2 regions of the Pseudomonas rhodesiae genome follow, and region 1 is predicted to be linked to the other one. Evidence: predicted binding sites of a transcription regulator. Region 1 holds the regulator's gene; the other holds the start of a gene.

What was found. The regulator FliA, encoded in region 1, starts transcription of late flagellar genes. The targets are predictions, from matches to a motif close to CTAAAGTTTNNNNNNNNNNNGCCGNTAA.
Region 2: a site for FliA is predicted at 6,761-6,788, ahead of HRH33_RS21745 (methyl-accepting chemotaxis protein). Genes of this name have one in related genera too.

Annotation. Positions count from the first base shown of each region.
Region 1 is NZ_CP054205.1:4,250,618-4,258,681, reverse strand. Features, by position in the region: gene flhF (flagellar biosynthesis GTPase FlhF) at 1-707, shown strand, start outside; gene fleN (flagellar synthesis regulator FleN) at 812-1,645, shown strand; gene fliA (RNA polymerase sigma factor FliA) at 1,642-2,382, shown strand; gene HRH33_RS19160 (chemotaxis response regulator CheY) at 2,552-2,926, shown strand; gene HRH33_RS19155 (protein phosphatase CheZ) at 2,945-3,733, shown strand; gene HRH33_RS19150 (chemotaxis protein CheA) at 3,745-5,985, shown strand; gene HRH33_RS19145 (protein-glutamate methylesterase/protein-glutamine glutaminase) at 6,034-7,170, shown strand; gene HRH33_RS19140 (flagellar motor protein) at 7,170-7,910, shown strand; gene motD (flagellar motor protein MotD) at 7,926-8,064, shown strand, end outside.
Region 2 is NZ_CP054205.1:4,800,505-4,808,568, reverse strand. Features, by position in the region: gene HRH33_RS21770 (hypothetical protein) at 1-25, opposite strand, end outside; gene HRH33_RS21765 (DUF1513 domain-containing protein) at 116-1,213, opposite strand; gene HRH33_RS21760 (imelysin family protein) at 1,216-2,280, opposite strand; gene HRH33_RS21755 (di-heme oxidoreductase family protein) at 2,312-3,739, opposite strand; gene HRH33_RS21750 (nitroreductase family protein) at 3,880-4,443, shown strand; gene HRH33_RS21745 (methyl-accepting chemotaxis protein) at 4,554-6,692, opposite strand; gene HRH33_RS21740 (YbaN family protein) at 6,829-7,230, opposite strand; gene HRH33_RS21735 (biliverdin-producing heme oxygenase) at 7,378-7,986, opposite strand.

The DNA of each region.
Region 1 (8,064 bases):
CACGCATGATCGTCACCCCGGAAATCGAACCCCTGGAAGAGGGCGGCGTCATCGCCATGGTCGGCCCGGCCGGCATGGGCAAGACCACCACCCTGGCCAAACTGGCGGCGCGCTATGTACTCAAATACGGCGCGCATAACATCGCGCTGGTGAGCATGGACAGCTACCGTATCGGTGCCCAGGAACAACTCAAGACCCTGGGGCGCATCCTGAATGTGCCGGTGACTCACGTCGACCCGGGCCAATCCCTGGCCAACGCCCTCGACCCGCTGCTGCGCAAACGTGTGGTGTTGATCGACACCGCCGGCCTGCAAGCCAGCGATCCGGCGCTGCGCATGCAGTTGGAAAGCCTGGCCGGGCGTGGCATCAAGTCAAAGAATTACCTGGTGCTTGCAACCACCAGCCAGAAACAGGTTCTTACCGCTGCCTACCACAGCTACAAGCGCTGCGGGCTGGCCGGTTGCATCCTGACTAAACTGGACGAAACCGCCAGCCTGGGCGAAGTGTTGAGCCTGGCTATCGGTCATGCGTTACCGGTCGCCTACCTGACCGACGGGCCGCGGATCCCGGATGATCTGCATCTGCCGCGCCGTCATCAGTTGGTCAGCCGTGCAGTCAGCGTGCAAATGCAAGACGAGCCGAGCGAGGAAGCGATGGCGGATATGTTCGCTGATCTTTACCACAGCCCGGCAAAACGGGTGGGCTGAGCAACATGAACACAATGCAATGTACCTACATTGATGGTCTGCAAGCGATTCACGCGGCCAAGCCATGTAGCCTGCGTCTAAGCAAGACAAGGTAAAGAAATAAAATGGGCAGCATGCATCCCGTACAGGTGATCGCGGTGACCGGCGGCAAAGGTGGCGTCGGAAAAACGAACGTGTCAGTGAATTTGTCCCTGGCGCTGGCAGAGCTTGGCCGTCGCGTCATGCTGCTGGACGCTGACCTGGGGCTGGCGAACGTCGACGTTCTGCTGGGGCTGACGCCTAAACACACCCTGGCCGATGTGATCGAGGGGCGCTGTGAGCTGCGCGACGTGCTGCTGCAGGGCCCTGGCGGGATCCGCATCGTGCCGGCCGCTTCCGGCACCCAGAGCATGGTGCACCTGAGCCCGGCGCAGCATGCCGGCCTGATTCAGGCGTTCAGCGATATCGGCGACAACCTCGACGTGCTGGTGATCGACACCGCCGCCGGGATTGGCGAATCCGTGGTCAGCTTTGTGCGCGCCGCGCAGGAAGTATTGCTGGTGGTCTGCGACGAACCCACCTCGATCACCGACGCCTACGCCCTGATCAAACTCCTTAACCGTGACTACGGAATGAACCGCTTCCGCGTCCTGGCCAACATGGCCCAGAGCCCGCAGGAAGGGCGCAACCTGTTCGCCAAGTTGACCAAGGTCACGGATCGCTTTCTCGATGTCGCCTTACAATACGTCGGCGCAGTTCCCTACGACGAGTGTGTGCGCAAGGCCGTGCAAAAGCAGCGTGCGGTCTACGAAGCATTCCCTCGTTCGAAATGCGCCTTGGCGTTCAAGGCTATTGCTCAGAAGGTCGATACCTGGCCTTTGCCCGCCAACCCGCGTGGGCATCTGGAGTTTTTCGTCGAGCGATTGGTGCATCAGACGAGCGCAGGACCAGTGCTATGACATCGAGCGGCTACAACCTCTATAAGAAATCGGCGCGTGACAGCCAGGGTGAACTGATCGAGCGCTATGCGCCCCTGGTCAAGCGCATTGCCTACCACTTGCTGGCCCGGTTGCCTGCCAGCGTGCAGGTCGAAGATTTGATTCAGGCCGGCATGATCGGCCTGCTCGAAGTGTCGACCAAGTACGACGCAACCAAGGGCGCGAGTTTCGAGACCTATGCGGGTATCCGTATCCGTGGGGCGATGCTCGATGAAGTGCGCAAAGGTGATTGGGCACCCCGTTCGGTGCACCGCAATACGCGCATGGTCAGTGACGCAATTCGTGCAATTGAAGCAAAAACCGGTCGCGACGCTAAAGATCATGAAGTTGCGGCCGAACTCCAATTGAGTCTCGACGATTATTACGGGATTTTGAACGATACCTTGGGCAGCCGCCTGTTCAGTTTCGACGACCTGCTCCAGGACGGCGAACACGAAGGGCTGCACGAGGACGGCGCGAGCGCTCACATGGAGCCGTCGCGCGACCTGGAAGATGCGCGTTTCCAGGGGGCGTTGGCGGACGCAATCGCCAATTTGCCGGAGCGTGAACGATTGGTGTTGGCGCTGTACTACGACGAAGAGCTGAACCTCAAGGAAATCGGTGAGGTCCTGGGGGTCAGCGAATCGCGAGTCAGCCAGTTGCACAGCCAGTGCGCCGCCCGCTTGCGGGGGCGTTTGGGAGAGTGGCGAGCGCGCTGACAGGCAGTGTGGGGACACTGCAGAGCGATACCGCGGGGGTGATTGGCCTACGCGGGTTCGGCCCGTGGTGGCCCCGGCAGTCCTTTTTGTGTAATGCCTGTTGATTGAAATGGCGCGTCCAGGTGCTGGGCGCGTTTAAGACTGCTTGGAGGTCGAATTGGACAAGAACATGAAAATCCTCATCGTTGATGACTTCTCAACGATGCGGCGGATCATAAAAAACCTGTTGCGTGACCTTGGGTTCACCAACACGGTCGAGGCGGACGATGGCATCACTGCACAGCCGATCCTCAACAGCGGAGGCATCGACTTTCTGGTGACTGACTGGAACATGCCGGGCATGACCGGTATCGACCTGCTGCGCTGGGTGCGCGCCGATGAAAAACTGCGCAACCTGCCGGTGCTGATGGTAACCGCCGAAGCCAAGCGCGAGCAGATCATCGAGGCCGCCCAGGCCGGTGTTAACGGTTATGTGGTCAAGCCATTCACTGCACAGGCGTTGAAAGAGAAGATCGAAAAAATCTTCGAACGCATCCACGGCTAATGCCATCGCGGGGGAGCTATGGAGCACAAAGAAACGTCACAGGGAGACTTTGAGTCCACCCTGAAAAAACATGCTCACCAACTGGTCGACAGCCTTGAAAAAGGCCATTTCGGCGACGCGGTGCAGTTGATCCATGAGCTCAATCAGACCCGTGACCGAGGCCTGTACCAGGAAGTGGGCAAGCTCACACGCGAGCTGCACAGTGCAATCGTCAATTTCCAGATTGACCCGCACATGCCCCAGGCCGAGGAAATCTCGCAGATCACGGATGCCACCGAACGCCTGTCCTATGTGGTCAGGCTGACCGAGGCCGCGGCCAACCGCACCATGGACCTGGTGGAAAACGCCACGCCTCTGGTCAACGGCATGGCCACCGAAGCTCAGGCCCTGAATGCCGACTGGGGGCGCTTTATGCGCCGGGAAGTGGGGGCTGAAGAGTTCCGCGAGCTGGCGCGCCGGGTCGAAGGGTTCTTGTCACGCAGCGAGCAGGACAACCGCACGGTGTCCAGCAACCTCAACGATATTCTGCTGGCTCAGGATTACCAGGACCTGACCGGTCAGGTGATCAAGCGCGTGACGCAATTGGTCACCGAAGTGGAAAGCAACTTGCTCAAACTGGTGCTCATGGCCGGCCAGGTTGACCGTTTTGCCGGCATCGAACATGACCGCGCAGCGATCCTCTCGGAAAAAGATCCACAAAAACATCTCGCCAAGGGTGAAGGTCCGCAGATTCATGCCGATAAACGTGAAGACGTTGTGTCAGGTCAGGATGACGTAGATGACCTGTTATCCAGTTTAGGCTTCTAAGGAGCACCCACATGAGCTTCGGCGCCGATGAAGAGATCCTTCAGGATTTCCTTGTAGAGGCCGGCGAAATTTTAGAGCAACTGTCCGAACAACTGGTCGAGCTGGAAAGCCGCCCGGATGATGCGAACCTGCTCAATGCAATTTTTCGCGGTTTTCATACTGTAAAAGGGGGCGCCGGCTTCCTCCAGCTCCATGAGCTGGTGGAGTGCTGCCACATCGCCGAGAACGTGTTCGACATCCTGCGCAAGGGTGAGCGTCACGTCGACTCGGAGTTGATGGACGTGATTCTCGAAGCGCTCGATGCGGTCAACGGCATGTTCAGCCAAGTGCGCGAACGTGCGCCGATCACTGCCGCCACCCCGGAACTGCTGGCCGCCCTGGCGCGCTATGCAGAGCCTGCCGACCTGTCGGCGGAGCCCGTGGTCGAGGCCGTGCCGGAGCCTGAACCGGCGCCGGAACCGGACGTGACCGACAGTGAATTCGAACAGCTGCTCAGCTCCCTCAGCGCGGTCAAGGCCGAAGCCGAAGCGCCGGCCGCTGCGGCCCCGACCTCGGCTGAAGCACCGGCCAGCGAAGACATCACCGACGCCGAATTTGAGTCCCTGCTCGATCAGTTGCATGGCAAAGGCCAGTTCGCCGCCGATGCCGTGGCGCCTGCCGCCGCGTCGCCTGCACCGGCCGCTGTGGCTGCCAGCACCGATATCACCGACGACGAGTTCGAAGCGTTGCTCGACCAGTTGCACGGCAAGGGCACCTTCGCCGCCGACGCGTTGCCGGAAGTCGCGGCCACCGCCGCCGCGCCGGCTGATGCCAAGCCGGCAGCCGCTGCGGCACCTGCCGGTGACGGGCTGATCACCGATCATGAATTCGAAGCGTTGCTGGATGATTTGCACGGCAAGGGCAAATTCAGCGAAGTGCCTGCGCTGGCCGCGTCTGCGGCCGCCGCTACCGCCGCCAAACCTGCACCGGTCGCCGCCAAGGCCGCGGCGCCTGCCGCAGCACCCAAGCCCGCGGCGGCGGCTCCGGCTGCCGCGCCTGCACGGGCCGCCGCCGCGCCGGTGGCCGACAAGCCTGCCAGTGAAGCCGAAACCACCGTGCGGGTCGATACTGCGCGCCTGGACGACATCATGAACATGGTTGGCGAACTGGTGCTGGTGCGTAACCGCCTGGTGCGCCTGGGCCTGAGCAGTGGCGATGAGTCCATGCAAAAGGCCGTGTCGAACCTCGACGTGGTTACCGCCGACCTGCAAACCGCCGTGATGAAGACGCGGATGCAGCCGATCAAGAAAGTCTTCGGCCGCTTCCCACGCCTGGTTCGCGACCTGGCGCGTCAGCTGAAGAAAGAGATCAACCTGGAGTTGGTGGGCGAAGAGACCGACCTCGACAAAAACCTCGTCGAGGCCCTGGCCGACCCGCTGGTCCACTTGGTGCGTAACGCCGTCGACCACGGCGTGGAAACCCCGGAAGAACGCGAAGCCGCGGGCAAGTCCCGGGGCGGCAAAGTGATCCTGGCGGCCGAGCAAGAAGGCGACCATATCCTGCTGTCGATTACCGACGACGGCAAAGGCATGGACCCGGCCATCCTGCGTAACATCGCGGTCAAGCGTGGCGTGATGGACAAAGACGCCGCCGACCGCCTGACCGACACCGAGTGCTACAACCTGATCTTCGCCCCAGGCTTCTCGACCAAAACCGAGATCTCCGACGTGTCGGGCCGTGGCGTGGGCATGGACGTGGTCAAGACCAAGATCAGCCAGCTCAACGGTTCGATCAATATCTACTCGACCAAGGGCCAGGGCTCCAAGATCGTCATCAAGGTGCCGTTGACCCTGGCGATCATGCCGACCCTGATGGTGATGCTGGGCAACCAGGCGTTCGCCTTCCCGCTGGTCAACGTCAACGAGATCTTCCACCTCGACCTGTCGCGCACCAACGTGGTGGACGGCCAGGAAGTGGTGATCGTGCGCGACAAGGCGTTGCCCCTGTTCTATCTCAAGCGCTGGCTGGTGGCTTCGGCGGCTCATGAAGAACAGCGCGAAGGCCATGTGGTGATTCTCTCCGTGGGCACTCAACGCATCGGCTTTGTGGTCGATCAGTTGGTCGGCCAGGAAGAAGTGGTCATCAAGCCTTTGGGCAAAATGCTGCAGGGAACCCCGGGCATGTCGGGTGCGACCATCACCGGTGACGGTCGAATCGCGCTGATTCTCGATGTTCCGAGCATGCTCAAGCGTTACGCCGCTCGGCGTATTTGATTCTGGCGGGGCAGGGCGGTATTGCCCGCCCCGCCTAACGGAGTGTTTATGGCAGTCAAGGTCCTGGTGGTGGACGATTCGGGTTTCTTCCGCCGCCGCGTCTCGGAAATTCTTTCCGCCGATCCAAGCATCCAGGTGGTCGGCACGGCCACCAACGGTAAAGAGGCGATTGATCAAGCCATTGCGTTGAAGCCTGATGTCATCACCATGGACTACGAGATGCCCATGATGGACGGCATCACCGCGGTGCGGCACATCATGCAGCGCTGCCCGACTCCGGTGTTGATGTTCTCCTCGCTGACCCATGAAGGCGCCCGAGTGACCCTCGACGCCCTGGACGCAGGGGCGGTGGACTTCCTGCCGAAGAATTTCGAAGACATCTCGCGCAACCCCGAGAAGGTCAAGCAACTGTTGTGCGAGAAAGTCCACAGCATTTCCCGCAGCAACCGTCGCAGCCTATTCAGCGCCCCCGCGCCGGCCCCGACACCTGTTGCCGCACCGGCTCCCACGAGTGCCTCGACGTTCGGGCGCCCCGCGCCTGCACCGGTTGCCCGCCCCGCAGCGGCACCTGTGCGTGCGTCTGCGCCAGCGGCAACGGCACAGTCCCCGGCGCCCAAGCGCAAGGCCTACAAACTGGTCGCCATCGGCACCTCCACCGGTGGTCCGGTGGCGTTGCAGCGCGTGCTGACCCAATTGCCGGCCAACTTTCCGGCGCCGATCGTGTTGATCCAGCACATGCCGGCCGCGTTCACCAAGGCGTTTGCCGAGCGCCTGGACAAACTGTGCCGCATCAGCGTCAAGGAAGCCGAGGATGGCGACATCCTGCGTCCCGGCCTGGCGCTGCTGGCCCCGGGCGGCAAGCAGATGATGGTCGACGGCCGGGGTGCGATCAAAATCCTGCCGGGTGACGAACGCCTCAACTACAAACCCTGCGTGGACATCACCTTTGGTTCGGCCGCTAAGTCTTACGGCGACAAAGTTCTGGCGGTGGTCCTGACCGGTATGGGCGCCGACGGCCGCGAAGGCGCGCGCTTGCTCAAGCAGGGCGGTAGCGCGATCTGGGCCCAGGACGAAGCCAGCTGCGTGATCTATGGCATGCCCATGGCCATTGTCAAAGCCAACCTGGCCGACGCCGTCTACAGCCTGGATGACATCGGCAAGCATCTGGTGGAGGCCTGCCTCTGATGGATGTCTTGAGTCTGATTGGCATCACCATGGCATTTGTCGCCATCATCGGCGGCAACTACCTGGAGGGCGGCCACCTGGGCGCCCTGGCCAACGGCCCAGCGGCGCTGATTGTGATCGGCGGCACGGTGGGCGCTGCGTTGCTGCAGTCGCCGTTGAGTTCGTTCAAGCGCGCCATGCAGATCCTGATCTGGATTATTTTCCCGCCCCGTGTGGACTTGGCCGGTGGCATCGATCGCGTGGTCAACTGGAGCCTCACCGCACGCAAGGAAGGCCTGCTGGGCCTGGAAGGCGTGGCTGATGCCGAGCCTGACAGCTACGCGCGCAAAGGCTTGCAGTTGCTGGTGGACGGCGCCGAGCCGGAAGCGATCCGCAGCATCCTTGAGGTGGACTTCTACACCCAGGAAAGCCGCGATATCAACGCAGCCAAAGTCTTTGAAAGCATGGGCGGCTACGCGCCGACCATCGGCATCATCGGTGCGGTAATGGGCTTGATCCATGTGATGGGCAACCTGGCCGATCCGTCGCAATTGGGCAGCGGCATTGCCGTGGCCTTTGTCGCCACCATCTACGGCGTGGCGAGCGCCAACCTGGTGTTGCTGCCGGTAGCCAGCAAGCTCAAGTCGATTGCCATGCGCCAATCGCGTTACCGCGAAATGCTGCTCGAAGGCCTGCTGTCGATTGCCGAGGGCGAGAACCCGCGCTCCATCGAATTGAAGCTCCAGGGCTTCATGGATTGATGGGAGGTATGGGTTGTGAGCCGTCGCCGTCGCGAGCCTGAAGAACACGTCAACCATGAACGCTGGCTGGTGTCCTACGCGGACTTCATCACCCTGCTGTTCGCGTTTTTCGTGGTGATGTACTCCATCTCGTCGATCAACGAAGGCAAGTACA
Region 2 (8,064 bases), 550 kb from region 1:
GGGATAGGGGACTGCTGATCGTCATGGTCACCTCGAGATGTCGTACTGATATGAATCTGCTGAGTGACCATTCGCGCGTTACGGTTCCAAAGGGCGCTTGAATCTGTCGGGATATTCAGACCAGGTGCAGATGGTTATCCCAAAGCCCGGCCGGCAATTCCAACGGTTTAGCGACCAACTGTTTCTGCCGGCAATCGTAGAAGCGGCAACGGCCCTGGCCCGAGGTGACCACAAACCCATCCGCCACCGCTCCCACGCCCGCGCAGTCGGGCAGTGGGCCGTCCAGGCGCAGCTCACCGCTGTCCATGTCCCAGATAAAGAAGCGATTGCCGCGCGGGGCCGTCAAGGCGACCAAGCGCAGTTCGCTGTGCACGGCCACGCTGGCGGTGTAATGCCCCATGGCTTGCAACTGCGCATCGGCCACCGGAAATGCCACGAACGGTTGGCCGGGACGCTTGATGGCCAGCAGTTCGGAGCGCTCCTGGGAAGGGCCCATAAACTGTTGGCCGGTAAGGATCGTGCCATCGCTGGCAATACCCATGTGACGTACGCTGTTCATTTGCTGGCTCAGGGTTTCCTTACTGATCAGCGTGCCGTCGCGACGCATCAGCACCAGGCTCGGCTCCATGGCGTTGAGGTTCATCTCCACGCGGCTTTCCGCTTCGGTGCGGATGCCGCCATTGGCCACCACCAGGGTTTCGCCGTCGGGCATCCACGACACTTGGTGCGGGCCGATGCCATGGGTGGACAGCTCGCCGCTATGCACCAGGCGCTCACCCTCGAACTTGTACACACCGAGCAGGCCGCGGCCGGGGTCGGAGGTATCGTTTTCGGTGGCGTACAGCCACTCGCCACTCTTGTGGATGACCGCGTGGCCATAGAAGTGGCGATTGGCGTTTGAGGCGATGGTTTGCAGCAGCGCGCCATCGCGCAGGTCGATCAGGTAGCTCTCGGTGCCCGGACGACGGGCCACAAACAGCGCAATCGGCAGCGTCGGGTGGTTGATGATGTCGTGGCAGCGCTGGCCGACCTGGGTGGCGAACACCCGCGTGCCGTCCAGTCGATAACCCACGGCGTAGTGCTTGCCGTGCGCATCATCCCGCGCCGACAGCAGCAACGGTCCGTTGTCCTTGTGCTTGAACAGCGTCCAGCCGCCCAGAGTGAGCGCGCTGAGCAGCACGCTGCCAATCGCCAAAGCCTGTCGCCTGAGCATCATCAGTCACCGTCGTTGGCGTTAAAGCCCAGTTGGATCCCCAGCGCCTTGGCCAGCTCACCTTCATGCAGGCGATGCACCACGTTGAGGCTGTCGTAGAGGTCGTTGAGTTGCTGACGCCCGGCGTCGTCGTTCAACAGTTCGTTGAGGCTGCGCTGGTTGCTGGCGAACAGTTTCAGGGACGCGGCATAGGCGGCGTCGATCTTGTCGGCCAAGGCTTTCTGATCCGACGGCAGCAAGCCACGCAAGCCTTTATTGTCGACGCCGACCCACACGGTCTGGGCGGCGGCGAGGCTGGCCTCCAGGCTTTGCAGCGACGACTGGCTACGCCAGGCATCGGCCTGGAACGGTTGCGGGATGCCTTTGGTCTGGCGACCCATGGGCGTGCCGAGTTTTTTCTTCAGGGTGTCCAGCGCGGTCACTTGCACACGCAGCAGATCGGCGATTGCTTCGTGGGAATCGGCATAACGCTGGTTCGGAAATTTGCTCATCTGCGCGAGCATGCCGTCGGTGCTGTTCCAACTGGCCAGGATCTCTTCGGCCAGGGCTTTCTGGCGCTCACCGATGGCCACCAGCAGCGGGCAATAGCGGGCTTTCTGGGCGCTGTCGGCGAGGTCGGTCTTGGCGTCGTAGAGGATGTATTCGTAGGCCGACAGGCCTTGCACAACCACGCTGGCCTTGGCCAGGGCGGCGCCGTCGATCTGCGGCTGGGCTTCCACCAGTTGCTCGACCTGGCGACCCACCAAGTTCTTTTTGTCCGGCCAGAACTGCACTTGCCACGCGCGGTTGCCTTCGGCCAACGGGCCGATCAGCAGCGGTTGCAGCTCGGCCCAGGCCTTTTGTGCGTGCAGGAAATCGGCGCGGGCGGTGTCCAGGCTTTCCTTGCCTTGGCAGTAGGCCAGCGCGCTGACCGCCAATTGGCGGTCGGCGTCGACCCAGCGGCTGTAGGTAGGCAGGATCACTTGCTTGGCGATGGCCGCCGAGGTCACGGCTTGCGGGTCCTGGGGCGAACAGGCGCCAAGGGCGAGGGCGGCCAGGCTGGTGAACAACAACTTGGGACGGAACATGTCGAGCTCCCTTCTGTAATTGGGGCGAAGCTTATAAAGAGTTCAGAAACGCCAGCAACGCAGCGCGCTGCTCGGCATTGAAAGACAGCACATGCTGCTGCGCCGCCTGGGCCTCGCCGCCATGCCAGAGCACGGCTTCGAGCAGGTTGCGGGCGCGGCCGTCATGCAGAAACTGGGTATGACCACTCACGGTTTGTGTCAAACCGATGCCCCACAACGGCGGCGTGCGCCAGTCACGGCCACCGGCCTTGAATTCGCTGCGGTTGTCGGCAAGGCCTTCGCCCATGTCGTGCAACAACAAATCGCTGTATGGACGGATGGCTTGATTGGCCAATTCAGGCTCGGCGGCGTCGGCGGCGGTGGTGAACGTCGGCTTGTGACAACCCTGGCAACCGGCCTGATAGAACAGGTTTTTCCCGGCCAGCACCTGTGGTGAGTCGACATTGCGGCGCACCGGCACGGCCAGGTTGCGAGTGTAGAACAGCACCAGGCGCAGAATGTTATCGCTGACTTCCGGCTCGCCGTCGGGGCCATTCCCGTTGGGCGCCTGTTTGCAGGCGACTTGGGCGTCGGTGCAGTCATCGAAGGGTCTCAGGGTGGTGGTGAGGCCCATATCACCAGAGAACGCGTGAACATTTTGTTGATTGAGCGTGGGTTGCCCGGCTTTCCAGCCAAACCGGCCCAGCACGGTTTTCTGCTGGGCGTCGTCCCAGACCCAATTCGGCCGACCGACAATGGCGTCTTTGTCGGCGGTTTTTGGATCGGTGTTGCGCAGGATATCCGCGTCGCTGATGGCTTCGAGCAGGCCCAGGCCAATCATCGGTGGCGCAATGCGGGCGGAGAAACGCGTGTCGGGGTGCATCGGGCCGTAGCCCAGTTGGGTGATTTGCAGGTTCGGCTTGCGCAGCTCGACCACGGTGCCGTCTTTGAATGTCACGTTGACCGGGGTGTAGTCGACCCGCACCTTGCCTTCCGGCGCCACGCCCGGTACGGCCATGTCCTGCAATTGCCCGCCGTACACCGGCTCCGGCACCACGCCGAGTTGTTCGATCAGCTTGGCGTAGGGCGGTGCATCCGGTATCGACAGGCGCACCAGCATGGACACTGCGTTGGGCGCATCGGCCAGCGGCGGGTGCCCGCGACCGTCCTTGATATGGCAGTTCTGGCAGGCATTGGTGTTGAACAGCGGGCCCAGGCCATCACGGGCGGTGGTGGTGGACGGTGCAATCACCCAGGGGCTGCGGAAAAAACTGTTGCCGACGCTGAAGTCCAGGCGGCGCGTGGGTGACAGGTTGGCCGAGGGCAGGGAAAACGCGTTCTGGTCGCCTTTGTTTACCGTCGTCGCACCGCCGGCGCGCGCTTCACCGGGCTCGGCCTGGGTAAAGCGCGGGGCGTTGTCGCACGCAGTCAGGCCCAGGGCCATACATGCGACAGACAGACGAAAAAGCGAACGGAACATCGAGTTTCCTGAACGAATGCGAAAAAGGTGGGCGCAAAGTCTAACAGGGCGGGGCGGATTGAATAAGAGCAATTATCGTTTGATGGACTCACGGTTCATTCCCGCTAGAATGACCGCACATTTTTTTCTGGAGGTGGCCAATGCAGGCTCTCGACGCTTTGCTCAACCGTGTTTCCGTGCCGCGTTTGCTGGAGCCGGCACCGACCCCGGCGCAGCGCGAGGTGCTCTTCGCCGCCGCCATGCGCGCGCCGGACCACGGTCAACTGCGTCCGTGGCGTTTCCTCACCGTTGAAGGCGCGGCGCGTGAGCAAATGGGCACGCTGCTGGCCGAAGCCGCGCGCCTGCAAGACCCCCAAGCCCCGCAGGCCGCCATCGACAAGGCCCAGAATGGTCCGTTGCGGGCGCCGCTGGTGGTGGTGGTGATCGCGCGTCTGCAGGAGCATTTCAAGGTGCCAAAATCCGAACAACTGCTGGCAGCCGCCTGCGCCGCCCACGGCATTCTGCTGGCGGCTTACGCCCAAGGAATAGGCGCGGTGTGGCGCACTGGCGAATTGTCCTACTCGGCCCACGTCGCCAAGGGCTTGGGGCTGGCGGCGAATGAGGAAGTGATTGGCTTCCTCTATTTGGGCACACCGCAGAACCCGCCGCGTACGGCGCCGAAGGAAGATGTGGCGGCGTTTGTGCAGGCTTGGCCCGGTCTTTGACAAGGTGGGAGGGGGCTTGCCCCCGACAGCGATGTGTCAGCTACAGATGAGTTGACTGACACACTGCAATCGGGGGCTTGCCCCCTTCCACATTGGTCCCGTGGTGTTTGTTAAACCTTGAACTGATCCATGAGCTTCATCTGCTGGCTGGCCAACGCATTGAGCTGGCTGCTGATGGCCGCCGATTCGGTGGCCTGGCCGGTAAGGGTTTCGGTCACGGTGCGGATTGCCGAGACATTGCGGTTGACCTCTTCGGCAACCGCGCTCTGCTGCTCGGCGGCGCTGGCGATTTGCAGGTTCATATCGCTGATCACCGTAACTGCGTCGCTGATCTTGCCCAGGGCCTGCACGGCCTGATGAATCTGTCCGGCATTGCTCTGGGCCTGGCTTTGGCTGGAATGCATGGTCGCCACCACGCCACGGGTGCCGCTCTGGATGCGTTCGATTACCTGGCGGATTTCCTCCACCGAATCCTGGGTGCGCTTGGCCAGGTTGCGCACTTCGTCGGCCACCACCGCGAATCCGCGTCCGCTTTCCCCGGCGCGCGCTGCTTCGATCGCCGCGTTGAGCGCCAGCAGGTTGGTCTGCTCGGCGATGCTGCGGATCACCTCCAGCACTGAGCCGATCTGCTCGCTGTTGACCGCCAGCGCTTCGACTTCACCCACCGCTTTGCTGACTTCGTCGGCCAAGGTGGTGATGTCGCGGGTGCTCTTCTCGATAATCTGCATGCCTTCACGGGCCGACTGGTCGGCGCCGCGCGCCGCATTGGCGGCGTTGGAGGCGCTGTTGGCGACGTCATGGGCCGTGGCACTCATCTCGTTGGAGGCGGTGGCCACCTGGTCGATTTCGCGGAACTGCACTTGCATGCCTTCACTGGTCTGGCGAGCAATGGCCGACGATTGATCCGCCGTGCCCCGGGCTTCGGTGATGCTTTGCTTGATCTGTGCAATGGTGGGCTGCAGCTTGTCGAGGAAGCGGTTGAACCAGTTCACCAACTCGCCTAGTTCGTCCTTTTTGGCGTAGGCCAGACGCTGCGTAAGGTCGCCTTCACCGCTGGCGATGTTCTTGAGCATGGCCGCCACGCTGTTGATCGGACGGGTCACGCCGGTGGCGGTGAGCCAGATCAGCAGCAGGCCCAGCAGGCCGGCAGCAGCCCCTACCAGCAGCGCCTTGATTGTGCCGCTGGCCTGGGCTTCGTCGAGTACCGCTTGGAGCTTGACGTTATCGGCCAGCATCACGCTTTTGGGCAGTTTGATCACCACGCCCCAAGGCTTGGCATCGGCGAGTGGTTTGACCGGGTACACCGCGCGGATGGTGTCGCCCTGTTCGCGGATCATGCGGCTGTCACTTGCCAGCAACTGCACGATCTCCTTGCCTTCTTCACCCAGGGTGTCGATCAAATTCTTGCCGACCCTGGCCGGTTCGCCGCTGTAGGCCGCAATCAGACCGCTGCTGGAGAGAATCTCCAGGTGCGCAGCCCCGTTGAACAGGTCTTTTTGTGCGACGTCGGTGGTTTCCTGCAAGGCGGTCAGCGCAATGTCCACGCCGACGACGCCGATAAGCTTGCCCTCTACAATCAACGGCGATGCGATGGTGGTCATCAGTACCTTTTTGCCACCTACCGTATCTTCATAGGGTTCCAGCAGGCAGGTATTGCGGGTGTCGCGTGGGCACGTGTACCAGATGTTGTAGGGCGTACCGTTGAGGGTCAGAGTGGTCTTGTTCAGGTCCTCTTCAACCATGACGGTGTTCAAGCTTTCGCCGCCGGCACGGCTCCAATAACTGGAGAAGCGCCCTTTCTCATTGGAAGCGCGGGCCTTGTCATCAAGGAATTCGCTGTCCTTGCCGTCCAGAGCGTTGGGTTCGAACGACAGCCAGAAACCCAATACTTTGCTGTTGCGATCGAACGTGGTTTTCATGCTCTGATTGAGGTCTTCGCGCAGCGCACCGGCTTCCAGGCCACGTTTGTTGGCCATGATGCGCAGGTCCTTGATCTGGTCGGCCAGTGCGGTCAGTGCCAGCAGGCTGTCGCCGAATGTTTCCTGCAACTGCACCGCCTGTTCGGCCGCCTTGGCCTGCAGCAACTGTTCCACGCCGTCAGTGAGCATGCGTGAACTTGAGTCACTGACCAGTTGATCATTCTGGTTGGTGTTGTAAATGTTGATGCTGACCACCAGCGCAATCACCCCTAACAGGCAAAGCCCGGACAGCAGCACGATTTTCAAGCGGATAGAGAGGGTGTCGAACATAGGTTCACTCACGAATGGACGTAGTGGTGGGCAAGGCACGGCCAAGTCCATTCAGCGCTATGTCTGCAACATCGGCGCAACGGATCGATTCATGAGCAGAAGGCGATAAGCGGTAGGAAAACAACTACAGCCTTTGTTACGCGGGGGCTGGCAGCCTCTCGGGGCGCGACCAGATCCATAGGTTGCCCAGGCTCATGCCGACGATTGCCAGGTACACCGGCCAGCCATGGTCGAGCATCACCAGCATCAGGATCGCGCACAGCAACATGCTCACGGTGGCGCTGATTTTGGCGCGCCGGGCGATGATCTTGCCGTTGCGCCAGTTGAACAGGATGGGTCCGAACAGGCGGTGGTTCTCCAGCCACGCGCTCAGGCGCGGCGAGCTTTTGGTCGCGGCCCAGGCGGCCAGCAGGATGAATTCGGTGGTGGGCAACCCCGGCACCACAATCGCAATCAAGCCGATGCCCAGGCTCACATAAGCCAGCAGGCCGAAGAGGAGCTGGGCGATTTTCGAAGTGGATTGGGTCTGGCGGGTCATGGGATATGCAGATTCGGGAAAAAACAAAGACAAAGGTGGGAGGGGGCTTGGCCTCGATTGCCGTGCATCAGCCAACAAATAGGAAACTGACCCGCCGTCATCGGGGGCAAGCCCCCTCCCACAGTCGATTGCATTTCAAAAGCGAGATCAGGCCAGTTCTGGGGCGCTAGCGTACGCCTGTTCCAGCAAAACGGTGAAGCGTACAAACGCGTCAATCGCGCCTTTTTCCGCTGCCGCTTCTTCTTCGGCGCTCAATTGCAGTGCATCCAGGGTGCGGGTGAAGCTTTTCCAGCCTTCGGCGCGTCCGCCGGCCGGCTCACCCAAATGACGTGCACCAAAGGTGTCGCTCAGGCCCAGGCCCACGGCGCGCTTGATCAGGAACGCAGCGCCCAGCTTGGAACCTTCGGACACAAACAACCAGCCCAGGGCTTCGGCCTTGCTTGGGTTTTTCAGTGCGCCCGGGACTGGGGCTGGCACGTCGGTCTCCAGGTCGGCCAGGTCCAGCCTGGCGGCTTCGGCGCGGCAGCGTTCGGCCAGGTCCGGTACCAGCTTGATCAGCTCGGGATCGGTGTACAGCGCCACCAGTTCCGATTGGAACAGGTATTGCGCCACCACGAACCGCGCGAAGTTGGCCTGGGTCTCGAATGGGGCGTGGGCCTTGACTAGCGCGTCGAGCTTGGCGTGCGGGGCGTGGGTGATCTGGTTCAGGCGCTGGGAGCGCAGGCTTGGGCGTTCTGCGGTAGGGGAAGCGGTCATGAAAAAGTCCTTGATAGGGGGGCGCCGGGTTGTTCTTAAAGAGAGTGGTTATCAACTAGACGAACAAGAAGACGCAGC